One region of the Streptomyces bathyalis genome, then DNA from elsewhere that is predicted to be linked to it. Evidence: riboswitches for the same ligand, from Rfam matches in the RefSeq annotation. Region 1 holds a riboswitch; each other region holds the start of a gene.
The links. A riboswitch is a leader RNA that binds a small molecule or an ion and turns the genes downstream of it on or off. The one in region 1 is predicted to bind cobalamin.
Positions count from the first base shown of each region.

Region 2: another riboswitch for cobalamin. It lies ahead of G4Z16_RS27335 (hypothetical protein); the one in region 1 lies ahead of G4Z16_RS24770 (SCO2321 family membrane protein).
Region 3: another riboswitch for cobalamin. It lies ahead of G4Z16_RS09975 (ribonucleoside-diphosphate reductase subunit alpha); the one in region 1 lies ahead of G4Z16_RS24770 (SCO2321 family membrane protein).

Region 1 covers NZ_CP048882.1:5,713,532-5,723,415, forward strand. Annotated here, with positions in the region: gene G4Z16_RS24760 (energy-coupling factor transporter transmembrane component T) at 1-882, opposite strand, end outside; gene G4Z16_RS24765 (SCO2322 family protein) at 905-1,651, opposite strand; gene G4Z16_RS24770 (SCO2321 family membrane protein) at 1,726-3,081, opposite strand; cobalamin riboswitch at 3,290-3,419, opposite strand; gene G4Z16_RS24775 (GntR family transcriptional regulator) at 3,659-4,363, opposite strand; gene G4Z16_RS24780 (LamB/YcsF family protein) at 4,471-5,223, shown strand; gene G4Z16_RS24785 (5-oxoprolinase subunit B family protein) at 5,220-5,888, shown strand; gene G4Z16_RS24790 (5-oxoprolinase subunit C family protein) at 5,885-6,931, shown strand; gene G4Z16_RS24795 (glycosyltransferase family 4 protein) at 7,470-8,873, shown strand; gene G4Z16_RS24800 (class I SAM-dependent methyltransferase) at 8,956-9,768, shown strand; gene G4Z16_RS24805 (prenyltransferase/squalene oxidase repeat-containing protein) at 9,765-9,884, shown strand, end outside.
Region 2 covers NZ_CP048882.1:6,312,663-6,322,546, reverse strand. Annotated here, with positions in the region: gene G4Z16_RS27370 (ABC-F family ATP-binding cassette domain-containing protein) at 1-820, opposite strand, end outside; gene G4Z16_RS27365 (VOC family protein) at 1,039-1,440, shown strand; gene G4Z16_RS27360 (hypothetical protein) at 1,474-2,919, opposite strand; gene G4Z16_RS27355 (alpha/beta hydrolase) at 3,170-4,426, opposite strand; gene G4Z16_RS27350 (class II aldolase/adducin family protein) at 4,567-5,226, opposite strand; gene G4Z16_RS27345 (inorganic phosphate transporter) at 5,447-6,751, shown strand; gene G4Z16_RS27340 (hypothetical protein) at 6,881-7,108, shown strand; cobalamin riboswitch at 7,304-7,434, shown strand; gene G4Z16_RS27335 (hypothetical protein) at 7,487-7,720, shown strand; gene G4Z16_RS27330 (cobalamin biosynthesis protein) at 7,723-8,685, shown strand; gene G4Z16_RS27325 (cobyric acid synthase) at 8,682-9,884, shown strand, end outside.
Region 3 covers NZ_CP048882.1:2,339,529-2,349,412, reverse strand. Annotated here, with positions in the region: gene G4Z16_RS09990 (D-Ala-D-Ala carboxypeptidase family metallohydrolase) at 1-101, shown strand, start outside; gene G4Z16_RS09985 (hypothetical protein) at 194-724, shown strand; gene G4Z16_RS09980 (ribonucleotide-diphosphate reductase subunit beta) at 848-1,822, opposite strand; gene G4Z16_RS09975 (ribonucleoside-diphosphate reductase subunit alpha) at 1,900-4,323, opposite strand; cobalamin riboswitch at 4,503-4,625, opposite strand; gene G4Z16_RS09970 (GNAT family N-acetyltransferase) at 4,677-5,177, opposite strand; gene mctP (monocarboxylate uptake permease MctP) at 5,254-6,882, opposite strand; gene G4Z16_RS09960 (DUF3311 domain-containing protein) at 6,879-7,163, opposite strand; gene G4Z16_RS09955 (GntR family transcriptional regulator) at 7,360-8,157, opposite strand; gene G4Z16_RS09950 (extracellular solute-binding protein) at 8,485-9,753, shown strand; gene G4Z16_RS09945 (carbohydrate ABC transporter permease) at 9,860-9,884, shown strand, end outside.

The DNA of each region.
Region 1 (9,884 bases):
GCGGCTGCGGATGCTGCGCCGCCCGCCCAGCCGCAGCCCGGCCAGCGCCAGCAGCACACCGCCGAGCAGCACCGGCAGGCCGTACACCGCGCCCTGGGCCGACAGCAGCGCGTACGTACCGGCGCACACGCCGAGCAGCCCGCCGAGCGTGAGCAGGGTCGTCGTCCGGCGTACGGCGGGCGGCACTTGGGCGCTGCGCCCGTAGCCGCGTGCGTCCATCGCGGCGGCCAGCGCCACCGAACGCTCCAACGCGCCTTCCAGCACGGGCAGTCCGACCTGGAGCAGCGCGCGGACCCCCTTGTCCGCGCGCCCGCGCAAACGGCGTGCGGCACGCAGCCGCCGTACGTCCGCCACCAGGTTGGGCGCGAACGTCATCGCGACGACGACGGCGACGCCCGCCTCGTAGAGCGCTCCGGGAAGGGACTTGAGCAGTCGGGCGGGATTGGCGAGTGCGTTGGCGGCGCCCACGCAGACGAGCAGGGTCGCCAGCTTCAGCCCGTCGTACAGCGCGAACACCAGCCCCTCCGCGGTGACCCGGCCCCCGACGCGCACACCCCTCGCCCAGTCCGGCAGCGGCACTTCGGGCAGCGTGACGAGGACGTGGCTCCCGGGGATGGGCGAGCCGAGGAAGAAGGCGAAGAAGAGCCGGATGACGAGCACCACGAGCCCCAGCTTCAGGAACACGCCGTACGAACGGGCCCAGGGAGCGTTCGTGCGGCGTGCGGCGACGACATAACCGGCCACGGCGCACAGCAGCATCAGCAGCAGCGGATTCGTCGTGCGGGACGCGGCGGTCGCCATGCCCAGCGCCCACAGCCACCAGCCGCCCGGATGCAGGTCGAGGCCACGGCCGGCCTCGGGTGCGCGCAGCCGTTCCCTCATCGCCTCACCGCGTCCCACCCGGTCACCCGCGGCGCCGCGAACGGCGGACGGTCGCGAAGGAGAGCGCGGCGACGGCGGCGAGGCCCGCGGCGACGCCCGTCGCCGAACCGAAGCCGTTGCTGGAGTCGTCGCCTGCGTCGTCCTCCGCGCCTGCCCCGTTGTCCTCAGGCGTGTCGTCCTGCCCCGTGCCCTTGTCGTCGTCTCCGCTCTCGATCTGCTCGCCGCAACCGCGTTCCGGGTAGCCGTCGATGGCGCACAGGAGCGCATCGGAGTTGTAGCGCAGCGGCTTCGCGACATCCGCGAGGGCGTCGGCAGCCGTGGCGTCCTCGTCGACCTGCGCACAGGTGGTGCGCCGCCGCGGTGGGCTCTCGCCGCGAGGTGCGTGGGCCGGGGTGCCGAAGTCGATGGCGAGCGCGATCCGCTTGCGGCCCCTCTCGGCTTCGGTGCCGCCGCAGACGGCGGCGAACTCCGCCTCGCCGCGCGGCTTTTCCGCGTCCTTGGAGTCCTCGCTGAGCGCGAAGCGGAAACCGAGCACGGCGCCGTCCTCAGGGCGCAGAACGGACGGGCCCTGGGTGGCGTACGACCAGGCGGCGTTGCCGTCCTTGCCCTTCCGCTCCCAGAACGCCCAGTACCGGTAGCTGCCCGATCCCGACGTGCGCGCGGTCACCGCGGCGGGCGCCGCCGCGGTCGTCGTTGCCTTCGTCGCCTGAACGTCGGCGGCGCTCGCCGGTACCTGCACGGTGGCCGGGAGCAGCGCGAGTCCGATCACCGCCGCACCGCGCACCGCGCCCCAACGGCCAGGCGGGCCCGGCCTGTTCGCCGGACTCGATGCCCCGCCGGCGGTCACAGTCCCTGCCGCTTTCTGCGAGCGCTGATCAGGAAGCCGACGCCGACGCCCGCGGCCAGCCCAGCACCCAGCAGGGACCAGCGCAGCACGTCACTGCCGCCGCCTTCCTTCTTCGTCATCCCGCCGGTGGCCTTCTCGTCGGGCATGCGGGCGGGTTCCGGGCCGGTTGCGACGAGGCGGTCCAGGAGCTTCGTGCCCTTGAGCGTCGATGCGTCGCCGCCGGTCGCGTGCACGGCGAGCATGACGCCGGCGACCGCGGCGGGGTCGCTCTCGGCCTTGTCCCATGAATCGAGCTTTTCCGCCAGCCAGTTGAGCGGTTTGCGCGCCTCGGCGCGGTGGCCTGCCGCGGCGAGTGCGATGACGGCGTCGGCCGTGTTGGCGTAGTCGGGTGTGCCCTTGGCGCCGGGCGTCACCGCGAGCAGATGGTCACCGTTCTTCTCCAGCACGGACGTGAGGTGGGCGGCACCGGCGTCGGCGGCCTCGTCGCGTGCGAGGGGCTTGCCGCCGTCGCCCTTGCCGCACTTCAGCGGCTCGACCGGGCGGTCCGGCTTCCGCTCGGGCAGCAGTCCGGAGCCGGTCCCTGCGAGGACGGCCGCGGCCGTCGCGTCGTCGTTGGCGGCCAACTTCCCGTCCTTGTCGGGCTGGTACGCGAAGGCGCCGCGCTCGGCTGCCTTGGCATCGCAGCCGAGCTGGAGCGAAGTGAGCGCGTCGTACGGCGACTTGCCGTCCTTCGTTACCTTCTCCGGCGCCTTGCCTGCGGCGGAGAGGGCGCCGACGACGACGGACACCGAGTTCGCGTCGCTGGGACCGCCCGGGTTGTAGCTCCAGCCGCCGTCCTTGTTCTGCACGGAACGCAGCCAGGCGAGGGCCTTGCGCACCGTTGCGTCCTGGCTGCCGACCGCGGCGAGCGCCTGCACCGCGGCGCCCGTGGCGTTGGTGTCGCCCGGGGTCTTCTCGTCGCATGCGGCGCCGGGTTCGGCGCGGTACGCGGTGAAGGAGCCGTCGTCGCACTGCTGCGAGGTGAGCCAGTCCACTGCCGCGCGGGCCGGTTCGGCTCCGGCGGCGTCCAGCGCGAGGAGGGCCATCGACTGTCTCCACACGCCGTCGTACTTGGGGTCGGCCTTGCCGTAGAGCGCCTTCGGCGTCTTCTTCCCGCTCGCGGCGGCATCGGAAGCGGCGGACCTCGATGTGACCGATATCGAAGTGCCGGGCGCGGCAGCTGGGTTGGCGGGGCCGGCGAGCGAAGTACCGGACGCCCGGGGGGCGGAGCCGGCGGCCGACGCCACGGGTGCGGTGACGGCGCAGATGGCAGTGGCCGCTGTGACGGCTGTGATGCTCCGGCGCAGGAACATGGGGGGTGCCTTTCGGTGAGCGGTCCGCAGCTCCGCGCGGCCGCCCCGCCCGTACGGTGGCATGCGTGCGCTGCACGCGTACCGTCGGGCGGCACACCCGGCTCAGCTCCGTAAACCTCGACGGTTGGAGCCTGCCTCCGCCCATGGCGGCGGACACGGCTCCGCGAGCCTTGCTTCCGGCCGGGTGCTCCGGCTCACGACGCCCCCAAGGGGCCGCTCTCCAGCGGCAGTTCACCTCGTACGGGCGTCGCTCACGGTTGCGGGTCAGCGCCGGATTCTCACCGGCTTCCCTCGATCGGAGGCGATGTACGCCTCTCACTCTAGCCTCGCCCTCCGGCGGTCTTCCCCGGGCGGATGCCCGGGCGGCCGGGAACCGGCGCGGGGCATCGGGGCGTTGGGCCCGTCCCCGCGGCCGGGCAGCAGGGCAGCCCCTACACCTGGTGCGGGCGGACACCGGAGCAGTGCGTGGAGAGTTGTTCAACGATCGGCCAGGGTGGTCGCTGCAAAATTCCCCGTGAGGGTCACGGGCCGCAGGTCACGAGCCGGGTCCGCCGCTGAAGGCCGGCCGGGCGTCGTCTCAGCCGCGCTGCTCCGGATAGGCCTCGATGACCTGGCGCCGCGAGTCCTCCAGGTAGAAGCCGAGCATTCGTTCCGCGCCCTCGGCGTCCCCGTCCTCGAGGGTGGTGAGGATCTCGCGGTTGCGGGAGAGGTAGGGCTCGTAGAAGCGGCGCGGGTCGTCCATGACGTGGAACGCCAGCCGCAGCTCCGCCAGCACGCCGCGCATCAGGTCGTCGGTTCGCTCGCTGCCCGCGAGTCCCGCGAGGGCCTGGTGGAAGTGGATGTTGGCGGTGCCGCAGTCGTTCCACTCGTTCCGCTCGGCGGCGCGCTCTCCGTCCGCCACCGCGCCGGCGACCTGCTCCAGCGGGTACGGCGGGTCTTCCAGCCCGCGCACGGCGGCGCACTCGACGAGGTTCCGTACGCGGTAGATGTCCGCGATGTCCGCCGCCGAGAGGACGCGTACGAACGCGCCCTTGTTGAGCCGGTGGACCAGCAGTCTCTCGTGCGTGAGCAGCCGGAACGCCTCCCGCAAGGTGTTGCGAGAGACGCCCAGGGCGTTCCCGATGCGCTCTTCGGAGAGCCGGACCCCGGGTAGGAAGAAACCCTGTGCGATACGTTCACGCAGGATGCCGGCGACCCGCTCGGCCGTGCTGGTGCGGCCCAACAGGGCGCGGTCAGCGGCGAGTTCGGACAGCTCCAGGCCGGAGTCGGTATCGGCGGTCATGGTGATCTTTCTTCAGGGCAGGTGGTCCGCCCCAGTGAAACCTACAAAGCCGTGCGGGACAACAACCCCCTTGCCGTATTGTTCAACAATCCTCTAGGTTGGCTTCGATGATCGACCTCAACGCCGACCTGGGAGAGGGCTTCGGCCGGTGGGAACTCACCGACGACGACGCCCTGCTGAACTCGGTCACCAGCGCCAACATCGCCTGCGGCTTCCATGCCGGCGATCCCCTCACCATGCGCCGCGTCTGCGAGCGGGCCGCGGCCGAGGGGGTGCGGATCGGGGCCCAGGTCTCCTACCGCGACCTGGCCGGATTCGGCCGCCGCAACATGGACGTGCCGGCCGCCGAACTGGCCGCCGAGGTCGCCTATCAGATCGGTGCCCTGGAGATCTTCGCCCGGGCCGCGGGCGCCGCCGTCGCCTACGTCAAGCCGCACGGCGCGCTCTACAACCGCTGCGTGCGCGACACCGAGCAGGCCGCCGCCGTCGTCGAGGGCATACGGATGGCAGGCGCGCCTCTGCCCGTGCTGGGGCTGCCCGGATCCGAACTGCACAGCGCCGCCGCGGCCGTCGGCCTTCCCGTGATCGACGAGGCTTTCGCCGACCGCGGCTACCGCCCCGACGGCACCCTCGTGCCCCGCAGTGAACCCGGCGCCGTCCTCACCGACCCCGAGCAGGTCGTCGCCCGCTCGATCGCCATCGCCGAAGGGAAGGACGTCGCCGCCGTCGACGGCAGGCCGCTGCGTCTGCCCGCCCGCTCCCTCTGCCTGCACGGCGACACCCCGGACGCCGCCCGCCTGGCCCGCCGGATACGCGACGAGCTGACGGACGCCGGGATCACGGTACGGGCGTTCGCGTGAGCGGCGCGGCCACGGCCTTGGGCGGGCACGGGAGCGAGCGTGTGGTCCTCCCCGTCGGGCGTCACGGTCTGCTGATCGAACTGCCCGGGGCGGAGGCGGCCGAGGCGTTCCACGCCGAAGTGCTGCGCCGCCGCTCCGCCGGGCTGCTGCCCGGCGTGACGGAGATCGTGCCGGGCGCCCGCACCGTACTGCTGGACGGGCTGGCCGAACCGCGGCGCCTCGCGGCGGAGGTGGGGGAGTGGGAGGTCCCGCCGCTCGAGCGCGGCAGCGAGTCAGCCGTGGAGATCACCATCCGCTACGACGGGCCGGACCTGGCGGATGTCGCCGGCATGTGGGGCGTCGCCCCCGAGGAGGTCGGGCGGCTGCACGCCGCCACCTCCTTCCGCGTCGCCTTCTGCGGCTTCGCGCCAGGATTCGGCTACCTCACCGGACTGCCCGAGGAGTACCACGTGCCGCGCCGGTCCGATCCCCGTACGAAGGTCCCGGCGGGCTCGGTCGGGCTGGCCGGCCCGTACACCGGCGTCTATCCACGCTCCTCGCCCGGCGGCTGGCAACTGATCGGCACAGCCGTGGGAACCGTGCTGTGGGACGCCGCACGTGAGCCCGCGGCGCTCTTCGCACCCGGCACCCGTGTCCGTTTCGTCCCGGAGGGCGGAACGGAATGACGGACCCAGCCGACTCCACCGGCTCCGGCTCCAGCTCCGGTTCCACCGGCTCCACCGGCTCCACCGGTTCCGCCGGCCGCGCCCGGGCACGGGCCGCCGCCGAGCTCCACGCCGTACGGGCCGGGGCGCTGACCACCGTCCAGGACCTGGGGCGGCCGGGCCACGCACATCTGGGCGTGCCCCGTTCGGGAGCGCTGGACGAGCCCGCTCACCGGCTCGCCAACCGGCTTCTGGGCAACCCGGAGAACGCCGCCACCCTGGAGACCACGCTCGACGGCTGCGCGGTGCTCGTCACCGCGGGCGGTCAGGGCCGCTCAGGCCCTCCGCCCGCAGATCCGAAGGTCACGGCCGGCGGGGAGACTTCACGGGGTCCCGTCACCGAGGCAGTGGTCACGGGCGCCCCCTGCGCGGTCACCGTGGACGGGCGGCCCGCGCCGTGGGGCGTCCCCTTCCGGCTGGCCGCGGGAGCCGTGCTGGACGTCGGGCCCGCCGAACGGGGGCTGCGCAGCTACATCGCCTTCTCCGGCGGCGTCGACGCCGAGCCGGTGCTCGGCAGCCGCGCCACCGATCTGCTCTCCGGGCTCGGCCCCGAACCGCTGCGCGACGGTGCCCGGCTGCCGCTGGGTGCCACCTCCGCAGCCGGGCCGCGTCATGGGGCCGCCATCGACACCGCGCCCTGGGCCGGTCCGCCCGGCGAACTGGTGCTGCCCGTGGTCCCGGGGCCGCGTGCCGACTGGTTCACCGGCGAGGCGCTGCGCACCCTCCTCACCGGCGGCTACCGCGTCTCCTCCGCCAGCAACCGCATAGGCCTTCGCCTCGAAGGGCCGGTGCTGGAGCGGGCGCGCGAGGGTGAACTCCCCAGCGAGGGCATCGCGTTGGGCGCCCTCCAGGTGCCTCCGGAAGGGCGGCCGGTCGTCTTCCTCGCCGACCACCCCGTCACGGGCGGTTATCCGGTGATCGGCGTCGTACCGCAGGAGGCCCTGGCCGCCGTGGCTCAGGCGGTGCCGGGCACGCCCGTGCGCTTCACCCCCGTCTCGGGGTGACGTCTACGGGGCGACGAACTCACGGGGCGACGCGGGAAGCCCTCGACGGGGAACGTCGGGTCCGGTCCGGTGAACTGGCCCCGCCCCGGGCCGAGGCGGGCCGTCCTGGCGTCATCCGGCGTGCGCACAGCGGGAGTTGGCCAGGCGCCGCGGTCGTGCGGCGCCGTGGACACCCGCACCGGTGACCCCGTGCCGCGCCGAGGGCACACCCGCACCAGTGACCCCGACCCGCACCGCTCGGGCCGGTCCCGCCCGTGCGAACGGACGGCGAACCCCCGCACGCATGGCCCGTTTCGCCACGTGTGCCCTCTTCCGTCGTGAAACGGGCCTCGCGTACGCCACGCCCGCCGTGGGGAATCAGTGCAGGTGGGGGGCGGGTGGCGCGAATCACCTGCCTCGGCTGCTCCGGATAAGTGACTGGCCGGTAAATTCTTGGTCCGAAGGTTGGCGGGCCCGGCAGGGCCTGTCTTCCCGACGTCCAGGAACAGCGCCGGTGTCTCCGATCCCCTTGGAAGCGCCGTGACGAAGGGGGCCGTGAGTGACCGCAGAGGCCGTACGGGACACCCTGGCCACCGGAGATCGCGGACCCGCCGGGCCCGCGACTCTCCCCGGCACACCCGCCCCTGCGGCGGCCCTCGGCGGCCACGCCGAGAGGCCTCTGCGCATCGCCATGCTGACGTACAAGGGCAATCCGTTCTGCGGCGGCCAGGGCGTCTACGTCCGGCACCTCTCCCGCGAACTGGCCCGGCTGGGCCACACGGTGGAGGTGATCGGCGCCCAGCCCTACCCCGTTCTCGACGAGGGAGTCACCCTCACCGAGCTGCCGAGCCTCGACCTGTACCGGCAGCCGGACCCGTTCCGCACTCCGGGACGGGGGGAGTACCGGGACTGGGTGGACATGCTGGAGGTTGCCACGATGTGGACCGGCGGCTTCCCCGAACCGCTCACCTTCTCCCTGCGTGCGCGGCGCCATCTGGCCGCGCGCCGCGGCGAGTTCGACATCGTGCACGACAACCAGACACTCGGTTACGGACTCCTGGGCGACCTCGGGGCCCCGCTCGTGACGACGGTCCACCACCCCATCACCGTCGACCGTCAGCTGGATCTCGACGCGGCGAGGACCCGCACGGCCCGCGCCTCCGTGCGCCGCTGGTACGGCTTCACGCGCATGCAGAAGCGTGTCGCACGCAGGCTGCCGTCCGTACTGACCGTCTCCGGGTCCTCGCGGCAGGAGATCACCGACCACCTCGGGGTCCGGCAGGATCGCATCCACGTCGTCCACATCGGCGCCGACACCGGCCTGTTCTCGCCGGATCCGTCCGTTCCGCAGGTGCCCGGACGGATCGTGACGACGTCGAGCGCGGACGTGCCGCTCAAGGGCCTGGTGTATCTGATCGAGGCGCTGGCGAAGGTGCGCACCGAAGTCCCCGAGGCGCATCTGGTCGTCGTCGGCAAGCGCCCCGAGGAAGGCCCGGTGGCGGACGCGCTGGCGCGGTTCGGGCTCAGCTCGGCGGTGGAGTTCGTCAAGGGCATCAGCGACGCCGAACTGGCCGGACTGGTGCGGGGAGCACAGGTCGCGTGCGTGCCGTCGCTGTACGAGGGTTTCTCGCTGCCCGCAGCCGAGGCCATGGCGACCGGGACGCCGCTGGTGGCCACGACGGGCGGCGCCATCCCCGAAGTCGCGGGCAAGGACGGCGAGACGTGCCTCGCCGTGGCGCCGGGCGACGCGGGCGCCCTGGCCGCCGCGCTGCGACGGCTGCTGGCCGACGCCGGGCTCCGCGCCCGGCTCGGAGCCGCAGGCCGCGAACGCGTGCTGCGCAACTTCACCTGGGAGCAGGCGGCACGCGGCACCGCCGAGCACTACCGCGCCGCGATCGCCGCGCAGGCCCGCGCGTCCAGAGACGAGAGCGGCTCCGCACGGGCCGCGTGCACGGCCCGCTGATCCCAGCCCCGGCAGCGGCCGGCAGCGCGCCGCACCGGACCCCCCATCTGTCGCCGAACCCGCCGAAAGCAGAGGCAGACCCGTGCTGACCGTCGACTTCTCCCGCTTCCCCCTCGCACCGGGCGACCGCGTGCTCGACCTGGGCTGCGGCGCCGGCCGGCACGCCTTCGAGTGCTACCGGCGCGGAGCGCGCGTCGTCGCGCTGGACCGCAACGCCGAGGAGATCCGCGAGGTCGCCAAGTGGTTCGCGGCGATGGCCGAGGAGGGTGAGGCGCCCGCCGGTGCGACGGCCACCGCCATGGAGGGCGACGCGCTCGCCCTGCCCTTCCCCGACGACAGCTTCGACGTCGTGATCATCTCCGAGGTGATGGAGCACATCCACGACGACAAGGGCGTTCTGGCGGAGATGGTGCGGGTGCTGCGTCCGGGCGGCCGCATCGCCGTGACGGTGCCGCGCTACGGGCCGGAGAAGGTCTGCTGGGCGCTGAGCGACGCGTACCACGAGGTCGAGGGCGGCCACATCCGCATCTACCGCGCGGACGAACTCCTCGGCAGGATGCGCGAGGCAGGTCTCCGCCCGTACGGGACGCACCACGCGCACGGCCTGCACTCGCCGTACTGGTGGCTCAAGTGCGCCTTCGGCGTCGAGCGCGACGGGGACGACGCCGCGCTCCCGGTGCGCGCCTACCACCGCCTGCTGGTCTGGGACATCATGAAGAAGCCCCTGGCGACGCGCCTCGCGGAGAAGGCCCTCGACCCGCTCATCGGCAAGAGCTTCGTGGCGTACGCGACCAAACCGCATCTGCCGGAGGGGATCTCACCCGGTGCCGAGGCCGGGCCCGCCGGTGCGGCCGCCGGGTCCGGGACGGCGGGCGCTGCCCAGGGGCACGCGTGACGACCCCGGGGCGCACCGAACGCCTCGTCCTCGACGGCGTCCTGACCGCCGCGCAGGCCCGGCAGACCGTCAAGGGACTGCTGGCGATCCAGCGTCCGGACGGTGCGATCCCGTGG
Region 2 (9,884 bases), 600 kb from region 1:
CCTGGGAGTTGAGCGCGGCGGCCTTCTTCTCGGCGTTGGCGCGCTCGCGCTTGCGGCGCCTCTCGTCGTCCTCACGCTGGACGACGTACTGCTTCCAGCCCATGTTGTAGATGTCGATCGCCGCGCGGTTGGCGTCCAGATAGAAGACCTTGTTGACGACGGTCTCGATGAGCGCCAGGTCGTGGGAGATGACCACGAGGCCGCCGCGGTAGGTCTTGAGGAAGTCCCGCAGCCACACGACGGAGTCGGCGTCGAGGTGGTTGGTGGGCTCGTCGAGGAGGAGGGTGTCGGCGTCCGAGAAGAGGATGCGGGCCAGCTCGACGCGGCGGCGCTGTCCGCCGGAGAGGGTGTGCAGCGGCTGGTTCATCACCCGGTCGGGCAGGCCGAGGCTCGCGGCGATGGTGGCGGCTTCCGCCTCGGCGGCGTAGCCGCCCTTGGTGAGGAATTCCGTCTCGAGCCTTTCGTACTTCTTCAGCGCACGCTCGCGGGTGGCTCCCTGGCCGTGTGCGATGCGGTCCTCGTTCTCGCGCATCTTGCGCATCACGACGTCGAGGCCGCGCGCGGAGAGGATGCGGTCACGGGCGACGACATCGAGGTCGCCGGTGCGCGGGTCCTGCGGCAGGTAGCCGACCTCGCCGCCCCGGCTGATGGTGCCCGACGCGGGAGAACCCTCGCCCGCGAGGCACTTGGTGAGCGTCGTCTTGCCGGCGCCGTTGCGGCCGACGAGGCCGATGCGGTCACCCCTGGCGATGCGGAAAGTGGCGGACTCGATCAGGATGCGGGCGCCGGCGCGCAGCTCGAGGCCGGTGGCGGTGATCACGGACTACTCCAGGCAGGGTCAGGGCGTACGTACGGACGGGGACGGCGGCGTACGTACGGCGCTAATGCATCGGGTGAGTAGCCATGTCGCCAGTCTAGCGGCGCGGCGCAACTGCTTTCCCCGCGTGGCTTCCCCGCGCCGGTGTCCGTGACCGGTGCCACACTTCGGCTCAGCCGGAGGTGTTCCGGCCTCTGTCCGCCCGAAGGAAGGCGAGTGGCATGTCCGACGCACCCACGCTGTACCCGACGCTGCTCTACAAGGACGCCAAGGCCGCCATCGCGCAGCTGGAGGAGGCGTTCGGCTTCAGACGCGTTGCGGTGTACGAGGCGGACGACGGGAGCGTGATGCACGCCGAGATGTCCTACGGCAACGGTGCCGTGATGGTCGGCACCAAGGGCAGGGAGGGCGTCTTCTCCGAGGCGATGCGCGGAGCGGGCACGGTGGGGATCTACGTCGTGGTCCAGGACGTGGACGCGCACTGCACGCGTGCGCGCGAGGCGGGTGCGGAGATCCTCATGGAGCCCGTCGACCAGGACTACGGCTCGCGGGACTATCTGGCGCGTGACCTCGAGGGCAACGTGTGGAGCTTCGGCACCTACGCGCCCGCGCTGGGCGGTTGAGCATCTGACGGGCCAGCCACACGGCCCGTTCCGTCAGACTCCGCCGGTGTGCACCTGGAAGGCCGCGCGGCGCACCGCCTTGGCGAGAGCGGGGTCGGGGTGTGCCGCCGCGAGGGCGACCAGCACCTGCACGGTGCGCGGATGCCCGACCGCGCGTACCTCCTCCAGCAGCTTCGGCACCGTGCCCTGCACGGCCGTCTCCAAGTGGTCCACGAGCAGCCGCTGTTCGCCGTGGTCGGTGACCGCTGCCGCGGTGTCGACCCACAGCCACGTCGCCTCCTGACGGCTGAGCACGCCCGGGGCGCCTCCGGCGAGGTCCTCGGGGTCGGCCCCGTCGAGCTCGGCGAGCCAGAGCAGTGCGTAGGGGCGCAGGGTCGGCTCCTGCAGTCCTTCCCGTACGGCCTCCTCGGCGGGGGCACCGATGACGCGCAGGGCCTCGAAGGCCAGGCCGCGGATGAGGGCGTCGTCGCCGCGGGCAGCCGCCAGGAGTTCGGTGACGGCTGCGCCGTTGGAGCGGGCGGCGATCCAGGCGCGGTACTCGTCGCGCGCCGGGCCGGGCGTGAGCCGTGCGCAGCCGCGCAGCATGTCCTGGGCGGACTGCTCGATGTTCCCGGCGGGGCTCTGGGCGGCGACACAGATCTGTTCGAGCTTGGTCCACACGGCCCAGTTGCCGAGGGGTGTGAGCACCGCCGAGCCCTGACGTACGCCCGTCTCCCCTTCCGTTCCCTGCGGTTCGGAGGACACCTTGGCATCGGTGCACCGGGTCAGTGCTCCCACGGCGGCGAAACCGTCGAGCGCCCAGTCGAGCAGGGCGGGCAGGAGCACCTGTTCGGCCTGGTCCGTGACGGCGGCGCCACCGGCCTCCGGGGAGGAGGCCTCATCGACGGCGTCACGTTCGGCGCGCAGTTCGGCCACGCGCTGGGCCAGCAGGTCGTGCAGGGCGGGGAAGGTGACGGGCCCGGCGGTCAGATGCATGACCGATAGCAACTGGGGCGCGGCCTCCACCACTTCGGCGACGAGCGCGGGGTCCGCGGGCGTCGGCGCGGGATAGGCCAGTGACCATGCGTCGAAGAGCGCCATCCAGCCACGCAGCACCGCGCTGTCGTCACGCTCCCAGGCGCGCAGCCGCCACCCGGGCCGCGCGGTGCCGCCGTGCAGCTCGATGAGCCCGGCGAGGCGTGCGCGGTCCCAGTGGGTGCGTACGTCCTCGGCGGACATGCGCAGTGCGGCGGCGGCCCGTTCGCGTTCCGGGCCGCTGCCGGGGAGCGCCTCGTTCCGCTCGGCCCAGCGGGCGAGCACGACGGCGTCGGCGAGCGCGGCTCTTGCCTGCCGGGCCAGCTGCTCGCGGGGCGGCAGCCCTTCGGGCGGCGGCGGGGACGGGCGCCGGCGGCGGGCTGTCACGGTGCGCCTGGCGGCGGCGATCGGCCGCGTGGGGACGAGGCGGAGCGGGTTGTCTCGCGGGGTACGGGACGGCGTCACAGGAGCAGTCTTCACGGTCTGCGGCGCAAACCCCAAACGGGGCCCCGGAATGGCCGAATCCGCTTGCCGTCACGGGGCGGATTTCCGTGCAGCGATGCCCATTTGAGGGGCGAAAGCGGGCGGCTCCGCTCCGCTCGTCGCGGCGGTGCGGGTGCGACTGAGCGCCTGCCTCTCCGGCGTCTCCTCCACGGGGGTTCCGCCGGCTCCCGCGCCTCGTCGTCGCGCGGGTCCCGCGCCGCCCTCGGCCGGACTACATCAGCGGCGTCAGGAACTGGCGCAGCCGCTCCTCGTACGCCTCCGGGTCGGCGTTCCACATGGCCGCGTGCGGCGCGTTGGGAACCGTCTGGAGGCGGACCAACTCCCCGCGGGTGTCGGCGAGTTCCTTCGAGCGCTGCCAGGAGGCGACGGTGTCGTCGGGTCCGTGCAGCACCAGCGCAGGGACCTCCAGTGCGGCCGGGTCCACGATCTGCCGCAGGCGTTCCGACTCGACACGTGCTCGTCCTTGAGCGGCCCGCTGGGCCAGCGGCAGCAGCGCCCGCGGGGTGTGCCGGGACGCCGCGAGCGCGCGCACGGTCGCCCACCAGTCCAGTACGGGCGAGTCGAGCACGAGGCCGGCGACCCTGCCGACGGCGTCGGGGTCCACGCCGCCGTCATCCGCGGCACCGCCGCCGTGGCCCGCGTCAGCGGCCGGACCGGAGCGGTGGCCGCTCAACTCGTCCGCCGCGCGCATCGCCATGGAGGCCCCGGCGGACCAGCCGTGCAGGACGACCCGGGTGGCTCCGCTGCGTACCGCGTAGGCGATCGCCGCCTCGGCGTCCCGCCATTCGGTGCCGCCGAGATGGCGTACGCCGTCGGGCGGCGGAGGTGCCCCCTCGTCGCCGCGGTAGGCCAGGCCGAGCACGGGGAGCTTGAGGCCGGCGTAGAAGGGGAGCAGGGGCAGCGCCTGGGCCGGGGTCGCGCCGAGCCCGTGCAGCGTGATGATCCAGGTGTCGCGCTCACCGGGCATGAACCAGGCCGGCAGCGGGCCGAGTTCACCGGGCACCTGGACCGCGGTGCGGGAGAGGGCGCCGTCGATGCCGGAAGCGTCGTCCGGGCCCGCGTCGGAATCGTCCGTGTACAGCTGCGGGGTGAACCACACCTTGGTACCGGGCTTGAGCTCACCGCGGCCGACCCGCTCCAGACGGCGCACGACGGTGTCGGCGGGGGCCTTGGAGGGCTCCCCGTCCATTACGGATCCGACGACCGCGTGACAGTCCCGCCCGACCAGCCCGTAGACGCCCGGAAGCTGCGCGGTCAGGGAGCGGGTGAGGGAGACGCGACCGTCGCCGACCTCGTGCACGGTCAGCGGAGGTCCGCCGAACCCCGCGGGAAGCTGCCCGCCCGCCGCCGCCTTACCGGGACGCGCGGGCCGCAGCGCCGCGTCGGCGGCGTACCGTCCGGCGGCCAGTGCCGCGACACCGGCGACCGTCACTGAGGTGGCGGCAAGGGCCGCGTTGCGCAGACGCATTGCGCCAGTGTCGGTGACGGAGCGGCCACGAGACCAGTCCTGCGGTTGCCGCCCGGGTGAACTCCCCGCCGGGGCCCTCCCCGCGGGCTCCGTCCGCGGGTACCTCCCAGCACGCCGTCCGGGTGCCGCGGACATGCTGTTCACTGCGCGGCGGGCCGCTGCCCGTATCCCCTGAACTTCTCCTCCACACGGGCGAGTTCGTCGTCCGGAATCAGGGAGGGCGTGCGTCCGGGCACCGAGGAGGCAGCCAGCCAGACGCGGCACATCCACTCCAGCTGGGCGGTGCGGTCGTACGCCTGGACGAGGTTCTCGCCGTACGCGACGGTGCCGTGGTTCTGCAGCAGACAGGCGTTGCGGCCGTCGAGCGCGGTGAGCATGTGTGCGGCGAGTTCGTCGCTGCCGAACGTGGCGTACGGCGCGACGCGTACGGGGCCGCCCAGTTCGGCCGTGATGTAGTGAACGGCTGGTACTTCGCGCACGAGGGTGGAGACGGCGGTGGCGTGCACGGCGTGCGTGTGCACCACCGCGCGGGCACCGGTGTGCCGGTAGACGGCCAGGTGCATGGGGAGTTCGCTCGTCGGTGACAGGCTCCCGGCGGTGCGCCGCCCTTCGAGGTCAACGGCGCACCACTCGGCGTCGCCGAGACGTTCATAGGAGAGACCGCTCGGGGTCACGAGTACCGTGTCCCCCACTCGCACGGAGAGGTTGCCGGAGGTTCCCACGACGAGTCCTTCGGCGGTCGTGCGCCGGGCGGTGTGCACCAACTCCCGCCAGGCGCCGAGCAGTTCAGCCGATTCCACGGCTCGTTCCTCCTCTGATGCGGTTCTTCGCGTGCGCCGCCGCCGGGCCGTGCCGCAGCCGTTGAAGAGAGCGAAGGTACCGGCGGGACGGATGTGTGACGCCGCTCACAACAGACCCCGCGGAGTGACACCCTGAAGCCCGCCGCAGTTCACCTTCTGTTCACCCGTTCTCCCTACGTTCATCTGGACATCAACCATCGAGCTGATTGTGCCTGGGTGAATGGAACACATCACGCTTCTCATCGGGATCGTGATCGTCACGGCCTTGGTGTTCGACTTTACGAACGGCTTCCACGACACGGCCAACGCCATGGCCACCACCATCTCCACCGGGGCGCTCAAGCCCAAGACAGCGGTGGCGATGTCGGCGGTCCTCAACCTCGTTGGAGCGTTCCTCTCCATCGAGGTGGCCAAGACCATCTCATCGGGAATCATCGACGAAGGCTCCGGTATCCAGCCTGAAGTGATCTTCGCCGGGCTGGTCGGAGCGATCATCTGGAATCTGCTGACCTGGCTCGCCGGGCTTCCGTCCAGTTCCTCCCACGCGCTGATGGGCGGCCTCCTCGGTGCCACGGTGGCCTCCGTCGGCATCGGTGCCGTCAACGGCGGCACCGTGGTGATGAAGGTGCTCATCCCGGCCATCGCCGCTCCGCTCGTCGCGGGCCTCGCCGCGCTCTTCGCGACGCGGCTGACCTACCGGGCGGCGCGCAAGGCCGACGAGCAGCAGACCGCAAAGGGCTACCGCGCGGGGCAGATCACCTCCGCCGCGCTGGTCTCCCTCGCGCACGGCACCAACGACGCGCAGAAGACCATGGGTGTCATCACCCTCGCGCTGATCACCGGCGGCGTGATCGCCCCGCAGGCGGACCCGCCGACCTGGGTGATCGTCTCGGCCGGGCTGGCCATCGCCCTCGGTACGTATCTGGGCGGCTGGCGGATCATCCGCACCATGGGCAAGGGCATCACCGACATCAAGCCTCCGCAGGGATTCGCGGCGCAGACCTCGGCCGCGGTCACGATCCTCGCCTCCTCCCACATCGGCTTCTCGCTCTCCACGACGCACGTGTGCTCCGGCGCCGTCATGGGCTCGGGAGTCGGCCGCAAGGGCGGCGTCGTGCGCTGGTCGACAGCGGCCCGCATGGTGGCGGGTTGGGGCCTGACGCTTCCGGCGGCGGCACTCGTCGCCGCGGGCGCCGCGGTGCTGGCGCAGCAGGGCGACTGGGGCGTCGGCACGGTCGCGGCGCTCGCGCTCACCATCAGCGGCGGCATCTGGCTGCTCTCGCGCCGCCAGCCCGTCGACCACACGAACGTCAACGACGCGGCCCTGCCCGGGACTTCCGGGCCGGAACCCGCCGGAGTCGTCACGGCGGCGCTGCGTACCGTCGCGCCGCCGCCCGTGGCGTCGGCCCGCAGCAACGCGGACGGCAACGGGGGTCCGGCAAGGACCCCGGAGGGCGTCGGCACGGCGAGTTCGTCTTCGCAGACCGAGACGGAGCGCGGGCGAGCGGCCTCCACTCTCGGCTAGGTTGCCGGGCCGGTGCGGTCACGGTCTCCGCACCGCACCGGCCCGGCAACCGACAAGCAGTCACAACCGGACCACTCACCGGACTCCCGGGATCGCGATCCCGGCCCGGAGGACAGACAGGGAAACGCTATGGACATCGACTGGGCAGCGCTCGGCGAGGTATTCGGCGTGAGCCTCGTGGCCACGGTCGCCCTGGTGGGCGTGTTCACGCTCGGCATCGTGGGTGCGTCCGCCGGCAAGGCCGGCGGCTCGCAGGGCGGTGGCGCGTCCGTGCTCGCGCGCACCGGGTCGTACGCGTGCTTCGCGCTGTGCGCGGCCGCCGTCGCCTACGGCATCTACATCATCACCGCGCCCTGAACGACTGGGCGCCGGCGAGCCGTTGACAGCGGCCGCCGATACCGGAGGGGGTACGGAGCAGCGCTCCGTACCCCTTTTTCCTGTGCCGCGGCGGGGTCCCCGTGTGCCTGCTCACACTCTCCCGTCGCAGGTCAAGGGCGAGTTGACGCCCCTCCTGGTACGTGGTGGACTGCCGATGCCCAACGGCGGCAGGAGAGGAAGCCGGTGCGAATCCGGCGCGGTCCCGCCACTGTCACCGGGGAGCGCACCCCCAACCGAAGGCCACGGCCCATCAGTTCGACGGGCTGGAAGGCCGGGGGACGCAGCGATCCGGGAGCCAGGAGACTCTCGTCGCCGGCACGTCGAACCAGGGCGAGGACCCTGAGTGAGGACTCCGTCATGCGTGGCTACTCTGCCTCTCCCGCACCCGTTTCCGTTCCCGAGTCCGCGACGGCTGCCGCTGCGGCGGACGTCCCCGCCCGCGTCCACGGCGGCTGCGGCGACAGCCTCCAGGACGGCTTCCGCGACGGTTTCCGCGACGGCGTGAACGTCCGCGTCCGCCGCGGTCACGTCCCGCACCGTGGCCGCCCGCGGCCCGGCATGCTCCTCCGAGGCACGACGACGGCACGCTGACGGTGCGGGCTCATCGCGCCTACATACGCGGCGCGGCCCTCGGACAGCTGGGCGACGCGCTGCTGGGCGACCCCCGCCGTGGGCACCCCGTGGCCGCTTTCGGCCGGGCCGCAGCCGCTGCCGAGCGCGCCCTGTGGCGAGACCACCGGGGTGCGGGCGCCCTGCACACGGCGCTGACCGTCGCCGGAGCCGTCACCGCCGTCGCCACGCTCTCGCGCACCGCACGCGCCCTTGCGGGCACCGGCGGCGCCACCCTCGTCGACGCCGCAGTGACCTGGACGGTGCTGGGCGGCACCGGCCTCCGCCGGGAGGCCCTCGCCGTGGCCGCCGCGCTGGAGGCGGGTGATGTCGAGGGCGCGCGGCGGCTGTTGCCGCATCTGTGCGGCCGCGACCCCCAGGCGCTGGACGCGGACGCCATCGCGCGGGCCGTCGTGGAGTCGGTGGCGGAGAACACCTCGGACGCGGTCGTGGGCGCCCTGGTCTGGGGCGCGGCAGCCGGCGCCCCGGGCATGGCGGCATTTCGTGCGGTCAACACCCTGGACGCGATGTTCGGTCACCGCTCGCCGCGTCACCTGCGCTTCGGCTGGGCGGCCGCCCGTCTGGACGACGCGGCGGGATGGCCGGGCGCACGCCTGACGGCCGCGCTCGCCGCGCTCGCCGGGCCGTCTCCGCGCGGGGCCCTGCGTGCCTGGCGCACTGACGCCCGCTCGCATCCCAGCCCCAACGCGGGCCCGGTGGAAGCCTCGTTCGCAGGGGCGCTGGGCGTGCGTCTGGGCGGAACCCTCAGCTACGGCGGACGCACCGAGCACCGGCCGGTCCTCAACTCCCCCGGCCGTGCAGTGCGTACGGACGACATAGCGGCAGCCGTCCAACTCTCGCGCCGCGTCAGCGCGCTGGCGCTGCTGGTGACCTCGGTGGCGGGCGCGTTCGGCAGGAAGCGCCGGGCGGAAAGGGGCGACGGATGACGACGGCCGGTGAGAACGGCGGGCATGCGCGAAGGCCGGGTTCCGGCGGGCAGGGCGGCGGACTTCTCGTCGCGGGCACGACCTCCGACGCCGGAAAGAGCGTCGTCACGGCGGGCATCTGCCGCTGGCTGGCGCGCAAGGGCCTGAAGGTCGCGCCCTTCAAGGCGCAGAACATGTCGCTCAACTCGTACGTGACGCTGGAGGGCGCCGAGATAGGCCGTGCGCAGGCGATGCAGGCTGCCGCTGCCAACACCGAGCCGACGGCGCTGATGAATCCGGTCCTGCTCAAGCCCGGCAGCGACAGCAGCAGCCAGGTCGTGCTGCTCGGCAAGCCGGTCGGCGAGATGAGCGCGGGGGGCTACCACTCAGGCAAGCAGGAGCGGCTGCTGGGCACGGTCGCCGACTGCCTCGCCGAGCTGCGTCGCACGCACGACGCGGTGATCTGCGAGGGCGCCGGCAGCCCCGCGGAGATCAACCTGCGCCGCACCGACATCGTCAACATGGGCCTGGCCAGGGCCGCCGGGCTGCCCGTCGTGGTCGTCGGGGACATCGACCGCGGGGGCGTCTTCGCCTCCTTCTTCGGCACGACGGCGCTGCTGGCGGACCGGGACCAGGAACTGCTCGCGGGGTACGTGGTCAACAAGTTCCGCGGCGACGTGGCGCTGCTGGAGCCGGGCCTGGAGATGCTCCACGGGCTGACGGGGCGGCCCGTGCTGGGCGTGCTGCCCTTCCGCCACGGACTCGGCATCGACGAGGAGGACGGGCTGGGGGTGCCCCCGGACGGAGTCTGGGGGAGGGTCCGCCGCAGCACCGTCCGCGAGTCGGCGTCGGCGTCCCCGCACGGCAGCGACGTGCTGCGGATCGCCGTCGTGCCGGTACCTCTGATGTCGAACTTCACCGACGTCGACGCCCTCGCCGCAGAACCCGGAGTCGTCGTGCGGTTCACGGACCGTCCCGAGGAACTCGCCGACGCCGACCTGGTCGTACTGCCCGGCACCCGCGGCACGGTGCGGGCGCTGGCGTGGCTGCGCCAGCGCGGCCTCGCGGACGCGGTACGGCGCCGCGCGGCCGAAGGGCTGCCGGTCCTCGGCATCTGCGGCGGCTTCCAGATGCTGGGCGAGCGCATCGAGGACGAGGTCGAGTCGCGGGCAGGGACCATCGAAGGGCTGGGGCTGCTGCCGGTCCAGGTGAGGTTCGCG
Region 3 (9,884 bases), 3.4 Mb from region 1:
GCATCCTCGGGCCGGGCTACCCGGGGCATGACGACCACACTCACGTGGACCACCGCTCCAGCAAGTACTGGGACGCCCCCAACTGCGGGGTCAGCTCCTGACGTGCACGAACCCCACGTACACGGATCTCACTCGCACGACTCGCTCTCCCAACGCCAGCCCTGATCCATTCCAGGAAGGAAACCAACCCCCCATGAACAGAAAGATCGCCCTGCGGGCAGCCGTCGGCGCTTCGGCGATGGCACTCGCGATCTTCTCCACCGCGTACGTGGCGGAGGCAACGACCGCCGAGCCCAAGGAAGCGAGCCCGCTCGCGAAGATGAGCCACTCCGCCGCGGCGAGCAAGCTCAACGGGGCCGGCATCAGCATCACGTCGAGCGGCGGCTGCTCGGACCGCAACCGGCCGAACTGCACCTCGCTGGAGCAGGTCAACTCGGCGACGATCGACGGGGCCATCACCCTCAAGAACGCCAGCAAGTGCGACCTGACCGTCACGGGCGGCACCGAGACCGGCCACGCGGACGGCACGTACAGCCACTGGAACGGCTACAAGCTCGACTTCCACATGACGAGCTGCCTGACCAACTACGTCAAGAACACCTTCACCTCCATCGGTGGAAACAAGTGGGAGTCCGGGTCGGGGAACATCTACTTCGACGAGACCAACCACTGGGACGTCACGTTCCACAACTGCGGGGGCTGCCTGAAGGGTGGCAAGGGCTGAGCGAACTGGCTCGGCGGGAACAGGAATTGCGAATGAGGGGGCCGCGCCGGAAGCGCGGCCCCCTTGCCCATGCCGCGACTGGCTCGGAGGTCGTGCCGCGACTGACTCAGAGGTGGCCGCCCGTCAGAAGTCGTCGTCGAAGGCGACCGACCCCTCGACGGCCACCTGGTAGGCCGAGGCTCGCCGCTCGAAGAAGTTGGTCAGCTCCTGCACGTTCTGCAGCTCCATGAAGGAGAAGGGGTTGCGGGCCCCGTAGCGCGCCGGGAAGCCCAGCCGCACGAGCCGCTGGTCGGCGACGGCCCGCAGATACTGCTCCATCGACTCGGTGTTCATCCCCGGCAGGCCCTCGCCGCACAGGTCGCGGGCGAACTGCAGCTCCGCCTCCACCGCCTCCTCCAGCATCTCCGTCACCTCCTTCTCCAGCTCGGCGTCGAAGAGTTCGGGCTCCTCCTCGCGCACGGTGTCCACGACGTCGAAGGCGAAGGACATGTGCATCGACTCGTCACGGAAGACCCAGTTGGTGCCCGTCGCCAGCCCGTGCAGCAGTCCACGCGAGCGGAACCAGTAGACGTAGGCGAACGCCCCGTAGAAGAAGAGCCCCTCGATGCAGGCCGCGAAGCAGATCAGGTTCAGCAGGAAGCGCCGCCTGTCCGCACGGCTCTCCAGCCGATCGATCCGCTCCGCGCCCTCGCCCTCCTCGAGCGCCGCCATCCAGCGGAAGCAGAACTGAGCCTTCTCCCGGATGGACGGGATGTTCTCGACGGCCGCGAAGGCCTCCGCGCGCTCGTCGACGTCCGGCAGATATGTGTCCAGCAGCGTCAGATAGAACTGGACGTGCACTGCCTCCTCGAAGAGCTGACGCGAGAGATACAGGCGTGCCTCGGGGGAGTTGATGTGCTTGTAGAGGGAGAGCACGAGATTGTTCGCCACGATCGAGTCACCCGTGGCGAAGAACGCGACGAGGCGGCTGATCATGTGCTGCTCGCCGGGCGTGAGCTTGGCGAGGTCGGAGACGTCGGAGTGGAGGTCGACCTCCTCCACGGTCCAGGTGTTCTTGATGGCGTCGCGATAGCGGTCGTAGAAGCCGGGGTAGCGCATCGGGCGCAGCGTCAGCTCGAAGCCCGGGTCGAGCAGATTCCCCGCGGGGCGGCCGTGGTTGTTCTGAGGGTTGGTTGTCACTGGCACGCCTCGCAGGACTCGGGGTTCTCCAGGGAGCAGACGGCGGCTTCGTCCGCCGGACTCGCATCCCGCTGATCGGGGACGGCAGGGGCTGCCGCCGGGTTCGTGCCTGTGCCGCCCGCGGCGCGGGCGATCCGCGTCGCCGGGCGCGAACGCAGGTAGTACGTGGTCTTGATGCCGCTCTTCCAGGCGTGGGCGTACATCGAGCTGAGCTTGCCGATCGTCGGTGCCGCCATGAAGAGGTTGAGCGACTGGCTCTGGTCGAGGTACGGCGTACGGGCGGCAGCCATGTCGATCAGCGAGCGTTGCGGCAGCTCCCACGCGGTGCGGAAGAGCCGGCGGACCTCCTCGGGGATCCGCTGGATGTCCTGCACCGAGCCGCTGCTCTCGCGCAGTTCCTCCCGGGTGCGCTCGTCCCACAGCCCCAGCCGCTTCAACTCCGCGACCAGATAGGCGTTCACCTGCAGGAACTCGCCGCTGAGCGTCTCCCGCTTGAAGAGGTTGGAGACCTGCGGCTCGATGCACTCGTACACACCGGCGATGGCGGCGATGGTCGCGGTCGGTGCCACGGCGAGGAGCAGGGCGTTGCGCATCCCGGTGCGGGAGATGCGGGCGCGCAGCGCCGACCAGCGCTCCGGCCAGGCCTGTTCGGCCTGCGGAAAGTGGTCGGGGTGCAGCACTCCGCGCGCCGTACGGGTCTCCTCCCAGGCCGGCAGCGGGCCGTGCCGCTCCGCGAGGTCGGCGCTGGTCTCGTACGCGGCGAGCATGATCCGTTCGGAGATCCGCGTGGACAGCTCACGTGCAGCCCCGGAGTCGAAGGGAAGCCGCATGCGGAAGAGGACGTCCTGGAGCCCCATCAGACCCAGACCGACCGGCCGCCAGCGGGAGTTGGAGCGCTCGGCCTGCTGCGTCGGGTAGAAGTTGATGTCCACGACGCGGTCGAGGAACGTCACGGCGGTGCGGACGGTGGAGTCCAGCCGCTCCCAGTCCATCTCGCCCGACTCGCCCACGTGGGCCGCGAGGTTGACGGATCCCAGGTTGCAGACCGCCGTCTCGCCGTCGTCGGTGACCTCCAGGATCTCGGTGCACAGGTTCGAGGAGTGCACGATGCGGCCCGGCCCTGCGGTCTGGTTGGCGGTGCGGTTGGAGGTGTCCTTGAACGTCATCCAGCCGTTCCCCGTCTGCGCGAGGGTGCGCATCATGCGCGCGTACAGCTGGCGGGCGGGCACCTGCCGCACCGCGAGTCCGGCGGCCTCGGCCTCGCGGTAGGCGGCGTCGAACTCCTCGCCCCACACATCGGTGAGCCGCGGTACGTCGGCGGGTGAGAAGAGCGACCAGCCGGCGTCGGCCTCCACGCGGCGCATGAACTCGTCCGGAATCCAGTGCGCGACGTTGAGGTTGTGCGTGCGCCGGGCCTCCTCACCCGTGTTGTCCCGAAGCTCCAGGAACTCTTCGATGTCCGCGTGCCACGTCTCCAGATAGACGCACGCGGCTCCCTTGCGCCGGCCGCCCTGGTTCACGGCGGCGACGGAGGAGTCCAGGGTGCGCAGGAACGGCACGATGCCGCCGGAGTGCCCGTTGGTGCCGCGGATCAGCGAACCGCGGGCACGGATACGGGAGTAGGACAGACCGATGCCGCCCGCGTGCTTCGAGAGCCGCGCCACCTGCTGGTAGCGCTCGTAGATCGAGTCCAGCTCGTCCTTCGGCGAGTCCAGCAGATAGCAGGACGACATCTGGGCGTGCCGCGTACCGGAGTTGAAGAGCGTGGGGGAGGAGGGCAGATACGCGAGCGAACTCGTCAGGGCGTAGAGCTCCGCCACCTCCACGGCCGACTGCTCTGTCTCGTCCGCGGCCAGCCCGCAGGCGACACGCAGAAGGAAGTGCTGCGGCGTCTCGATCACCTGCCGGCTCGTGGGATGGCGCAGCAGATACCGCGAATGGACCGTGCGCAGACCGAAGTAGCCGAAGCGGTCGTCCGCCCCGCCCGCGACCGCGTCCTCGACCAGCGCGTCCAGACGCTCCGCGTGCGCCCGCACGAACTCGGCCGTGCGGTCGGCGATGAGGCCCTCGCGGTGCCCCGTCGCGACGGAGGACGAGAAGAACTCCGCGCCCTGCCCACGGGCCTCGTCGCGGATCGCGAGCGTGAGCAGCCGCGCCGCGAGCTGCGAGTACGCGGGCTCCTCGCCGATGAGCCCGGCGGCCTCCTCTGCGGCGAGCGCCCGCAACTCGGCTTCGCCGGCGCCCTTTCGGCGGCCGCGCAGCACCGCGGCGGCGACGCGCTCGGCCCCGGTGCCCGGCAGGTCGGCGGTCAGCTCGGTGAGGGTGCGCAGCAGAGCGCCGTCGTCGGCCGGGGGCGCCGGCGCGGCAGCGGAGGCGCGTGCGGCTCCCGCCGCGGCTTCTGGTGCGGGTGCGATGGTCACGGGATGTGCTCTCCCTCGCTCAGATCAGCTACCGGGGCACCGGGGGAGCGCACAGGCGGGCGCACAAAGGGCATGCCGCGTCGGCAACGCGGCGGTCCTCGCGGCGTCCACCGGCCCAACCCTCGGGACCCGGACGTCAGTCGACACGGCCGGCAGGCACTCGGACTCGCGACGACGGCTCATCGCAGCTCATGCCGGAAGGGTTCCGGGCAGAGCAGAGCAGCACATCGCACACCGTTGCGGGACAGTTCCGGATTCGCACCGGATTCCCCTGCGCGGCAGCGAGCACGAGCATACATCTAGTAGCGGGATGCGCCACTCGCCCCCACATGTTGTGTCGGGGGAGTGGAAGATCACAGTTCCAGGGCGAACGCGCGCAGAAACAGGCCCGGATATGGCTCCCAGTCCCGCTCCGGTGTGCGGACGAACCCCAGTCGTCCGTACAGCCGGTGCGCCGCCGACATCTCCTCGGTGCTGCACAGCACGAGCCGTATCAATTCCCGTGCACGCGCCCGGTCCACACACGCCCGCACCAGGGCCTCGCCCGCCCCGCGCCCGCGCCCCTCGGGTTTCACGGCCAGCATCCTGAACTCGCCCTCGCCGGGGCCTGCCAGGTCCGCGTACTCCCCGCCGTCCCCGACGAAGGCGACAGCGCCGAGCATCGAGTCCGTGGCGGTGTCGACGGCGACGAGCAGTTCCGTGTGCCGCGCGCGGCGCCGCGCCGCACGCAGTTCGGCCAGATACGGGTCCTCCGCGCCGAACGTCAGCAGCCCGTCCCCGAGGTACGCACGCGCGGTGAGCTCGCCCACATCCTCCAGCTCGTCGTCCCGCGCGGGTCTGATGGTGATGTCCATGGAACGAGCATGCCGCGCCCCACTGACAATCGAGCTGTCAGTGGGGCGCGGGCGGTATCCGTGGTGGTGAGTGCGATCAGCCTGCGGCTGTCGGCGCGGGCAGTTCCTCCTTGACGCCCGGGTCGCCGGCGTCCGCCGTGTAGTCCGAAGGCCGCGTCTCGTCGACGCCGTCCGGGGCCTTCACGGCCCGCAGCACGAAGGTGAGCGCCACGGCGACGACCACGTTGAGCACGAAGGCCGTCAGGCCGATGTACCCCATCTCCCCGATGCCCGGGATGATGTCGTTGGGCCCGCCGAAGTGCTTCTGCGACGGCAGCGTCGGCGACGGGACGCCGTACGCCGTGAGCGTGCCGTAGAGCATGCCCACGGCCCAGCCCGCCAGCAGCGCCCACCGGTGGAACCAGCGGGTGAAGAGGCCGCCGACGAGTGCCGGGAACGTCTGGAGGATCCAGATGCCGCCCAGCAGCTGGAAGTTGATCGCCACCGTCTTGTCCATGCCGAGCACGAAGATCAGCGCGCCGACCTTCACCAGCAGCGAGGTGATCTTGGAGACCTTGGTCTCCTCCGCGGGTGTGGCGTTCGGCCGGAGGAAGTCCTTGTAGATGTTCCTCGTGAACAGGTTCGCGGCCGCGATGGACATGATGGCTGCCGGTACGAGCGCGCCGATGCCGATCGCGGCGAAGGCGACGCCCGCGAACCAGGACGGGAACATGTTCTCGAAGAGCTGCGGGATCGCCAGCTGCCCGTTCTTGACCTTGATGCCCGCCGCGATCGCCATGAAGCCCAGCAGCGCGAGCAAGCCCAGCATCAGCGAGTACAGGGGCAGGATCGTGGTGTTCCGGCGGATCACGTTGCGGCTGCGGCTGGAGAGCGTCGCGGTGACCGAGTGCGGATACATGAACAGCGCGAGTGCGGATCCGAGCGCCAGCGTCGCGAACGCCCACTGGTTGGCCGAGCTGGGCGTCAGCTCGCCCTTCGGCTTCCCGGTGGTCGGGTTGGTCTGCGAGAGAGCGTCTCCGGCCTTGGCGAAGATGTCGTCGAAGCCGCCCAGCCTGATCGGGATGTAGATGATCGCCACCGCGATGACGATGTAGATCAGCGTGTCCTTGACGAACGCGATCAGCGCCGGCGCCCGCAGTCCCGACGAGTAGGTGTAGGCCGCCAGCACCGCGAACGCGATCAGCAGTGGCAGGTCCTTCACGAACCAGTGCGTCGACTCGCCGCCGCCGATGCCCATGACGTCCAGCACCGACTGGATGCCGACCAGCTGCAGCGCGATGTACGGCATCGTTGCCAGGATGCCGGTCACGGCGACGGCGAGCGCCAGCGACTTGGAACCGAAGCGGCCGCGCACGAAGTCAGAGGTCGTCACGTATCCGTGGCGGTGCGAGACCGACCACAGCCGCGGCAGGAAGGTGAAGATGAGCGGGTAGACGAGGATCGTGTACGGGACGGCGAAGAAGCCCGCGGCGCCCGCCGCGTAGATGGCCGCCGGCACCGCCACGAAGGTGTACGCCGTGTAGAGGTCACCGCCGAGCAGGAACCATGTGATCCAGGTGCCGAAGCTGCGCCCGCCCAGGCCCCATTCGTCGAGGCTGTCGGCGTTCTCCGCCTTCCGCCAGCGCGCGGCCAGGAAGCCCATCGCGGTGACGAGGACGAAGAAGAAGATGAATACGGCCAGTGCGACTCCGTTGACCCCGTTCATCGGGCACCGTCCTCTCCGCGGGCGCGCCGCTGCGCCTTGTCACGCTTGACGAGCTTGTACGCGACCGACGTCAGCACCGCGGAAACAAGCACCCACAGCATCTGGTACCAGTAGAAGAACGGCATCCCGATGAAGGTGGGTTCGGTGCGGGCGTAGGAGCTGACCCACAGAAGCGCGACGAACGGGACGAAAAGGCACAGTCCGATGACGACCCGTATCGGCGTGATGGCGGGTGGCTGCGACTCCGGCGCGGTCTCGGGTGTTTCGGGGGGCGCTGACATGCCTCGGCTCCGTCCGTCGGGTATTCCTGTCGAGACGCGCAGGAAATCTAAACGAGCGGTTCGGCCCCCGTCACTACCTGCACGGATAACGGAACGGCACCTTTTGTTTCGCGGGAGACGAGATGCGCCCTACGCGCCTCGTGCAAGCCCGGTCCGCCTCAAGGGAGTTCGAGATCTTTGTCCCGTATGAGCGGTATCAGCCGTTCTGATCGGGGTGCGGGCGCTGGAGGTTGGCGACGAACTTGTAGCGGTCGCCCCGGTACACGGAGCGCACCCACTCCACCGGTTCCCCCTCCGTGTCGAGCGAGTGCCGCGAGAGCATCAGCATGGGCAGGCCGACGTCGGTGCCGAGCAGGCCGGCCTCGCGGGGTGTGGCCAGCGAGGTCTCGATCGTCTCCTCGGCCTCGGCGAGATGGATGCCGTAGACCTCGGCCAGAGCCGTGTAGAGCGACGTGTACTTCACCAGGCTTCGGCGCAGCGCGGGGAATCGGCGCTGTGAGAGGTGGGTCGTCTCTATCGCCATCGGTTCGCCGCTGGCCAGGCGAAGGCGCTCGATGCGCAGCACGCGTCCGCCGGTGGGGATGTCGAGGGCGTCAGCGAGGCGGTCGTCGGCGGTGACGTAGCCGATGTCCAGCAACTGCGAGGTCGGTTCGAGCCCCTGGGCGCGCATGTCCTCCGTGTACGAGGTGAGTTGCAGCGCCTGGGAGACCTTGGGCTTGGCGACGAAGGTTCCCTTGCCCTGGATCCGCTCCAGCCGCCCCTCGACGACGAGTTCCTGCAGGGCCTGGCGCACGGTCGTACGCGAGGTGTCGAACTCGCTGGCGAGGGTGCGCTCGGGAGGCACCGGAGTGCCGGGCGGCATGGTCTCGGTCATCTCCAGCAAGTGCCGCTTGAGCCGGTAGTACTTGGGCACGCGAGTGGTCCGCGCGCCGCCGTTGCCGCTTCCCGACTCCGGCTCTGCCGCGGCTGTGACCGCGCCCGCGTCCGTGCTCATCGCTCGCCTTCCCGTTCGTGTCGTGCCCCGTCACCGGATGCCTCCGTGTGCGCGGGCCGTGCCGACTGCCCGCCCCTCCGGCTCCGGTTACGGCACCGGCGCGGCGGCGTTTCCGGTGGTGTTCCGGCCTCCGCCCTCCGTTCCGGCTGTACTTCGCGGCTCACATCGTGGCACGTGCTCGGCCCTGCGGGACTCTCCCGCCCAGATGTCGTTCCGATAACGGAACCGGCGGCTCGGATTCTGCACCGTTGACAGGGCTATAGGTCTAGGCCAAGCTGCGGACTGGTCTAAACCATTAGACCAGATCCAGGCGTTGGGGAGGATGCCGTGAGACGAGGACTCATCGCCGCGACAGGAATCGCGGCTCTGATGGCGGGCGTTGCGGCCTGCGGCCCGGGTGGTGAGTCGGAGTCCGGTGCCGACGGTTTCAAGGGCCAGACGCTGACCCTGTGGGCCATGGACGGATCCACTCCCAAGAAGTGGGAGAAGGACGTCAGGGCGGCCTTCGAGAAGAAGACCGGAGCGAAGCTGAAGCTCGAGGTCCAGCAGTGGAACGGGATCCAGCAGAAGTTGACCACCGCGCTCTCGGAGTCCGACCCGCCGGACGTCATCGAGGTCGGCAACACCCAGACCCCCGCGTACGCGAAGACGGGCGGCCTCGCCGACCTCGGTGACCTGAAGAAGAGCATCGGCAAGGACTGGACGGAGTCCGTCAACAGGTCCGCGGTGTACGGCGGTAAGCAGTACGCGGCACCCTGGTTCGCGGTCAACCGCACCGTCATCTACAACAAGCGGATCTGGGCGGACGCCGGCGTGGACAAGACCCCCGAGACACGTGCGGAGTTCTTCGACGCGCTCGACGCCATCGAGAAGAAGACCGATGCCGAGCCGCTCTACCTCCCCGGCCAGAACTGGTACTTCTTCGACGGCCTGCTCATCGGCAAGAAGGCCGAGCTGATCAAGAAGCAGGGCGGCAAGTGGGTCTCGAACCTCGACGACCCCGAGGTCGGCGCTGCCATGGAGCTCTACGAGAAGTACGCGTCGTACTCCAAGGCCCCCAAGGACAAGGACGAGGCCACGCCGCAGCAGGCGGAGATATTCGCCAAGGGAAGGACGGGCGCGTTCATCGGCCTGGGATGGGAGGCAGCGACCGCCGTCGAGGCCAACCCTGAGATCAAGAAGGACATCGGGTACTTCACCATCCCCGGGGAGAGTGCGGACAAGCCCGAAGGCGTCTTCCTCGGCGGCTCCAACCTGGCCGTCGCAGCGGGAAGCGAGAAGCAGGAACTCGCCAAGGAATTCCTCAAGATCGCGCTCTCCGACAGGTTCGAGGGCGCCCTCGCGAAAGAGGGCGGCGTGATACCGAACAAGACCTCCCTGCAGAAGAGGCTCGAGGGCAACCCGGCCGCCGAGGCGGCGGCGCCCGCCGTCGCGGACGGCGGACTGACGCCGCTGATCCCCCAGTGGGCCGCCGTGGAGAACCCGCCGAACCCCGTGAAGAGCTATATGACCGCCGTGCTGAAGGGGAAGTCGCACGCCGCGGCTGCCAAGTCGGTCGAGGACGAGATCAACAAGAGGCTCTCGCAGAAGCAGTGACGCCCCCGGGCTGCCGGGGTGCAGGCAGTCGTGTTGCCGGAGGGGGTGGCACGACTGCCGGCACACCGGCAGCCCGGGCTCTTCGACCACGGGAGCTGGAGCACAGATGTCAGTGCAGACCGACGACGCGC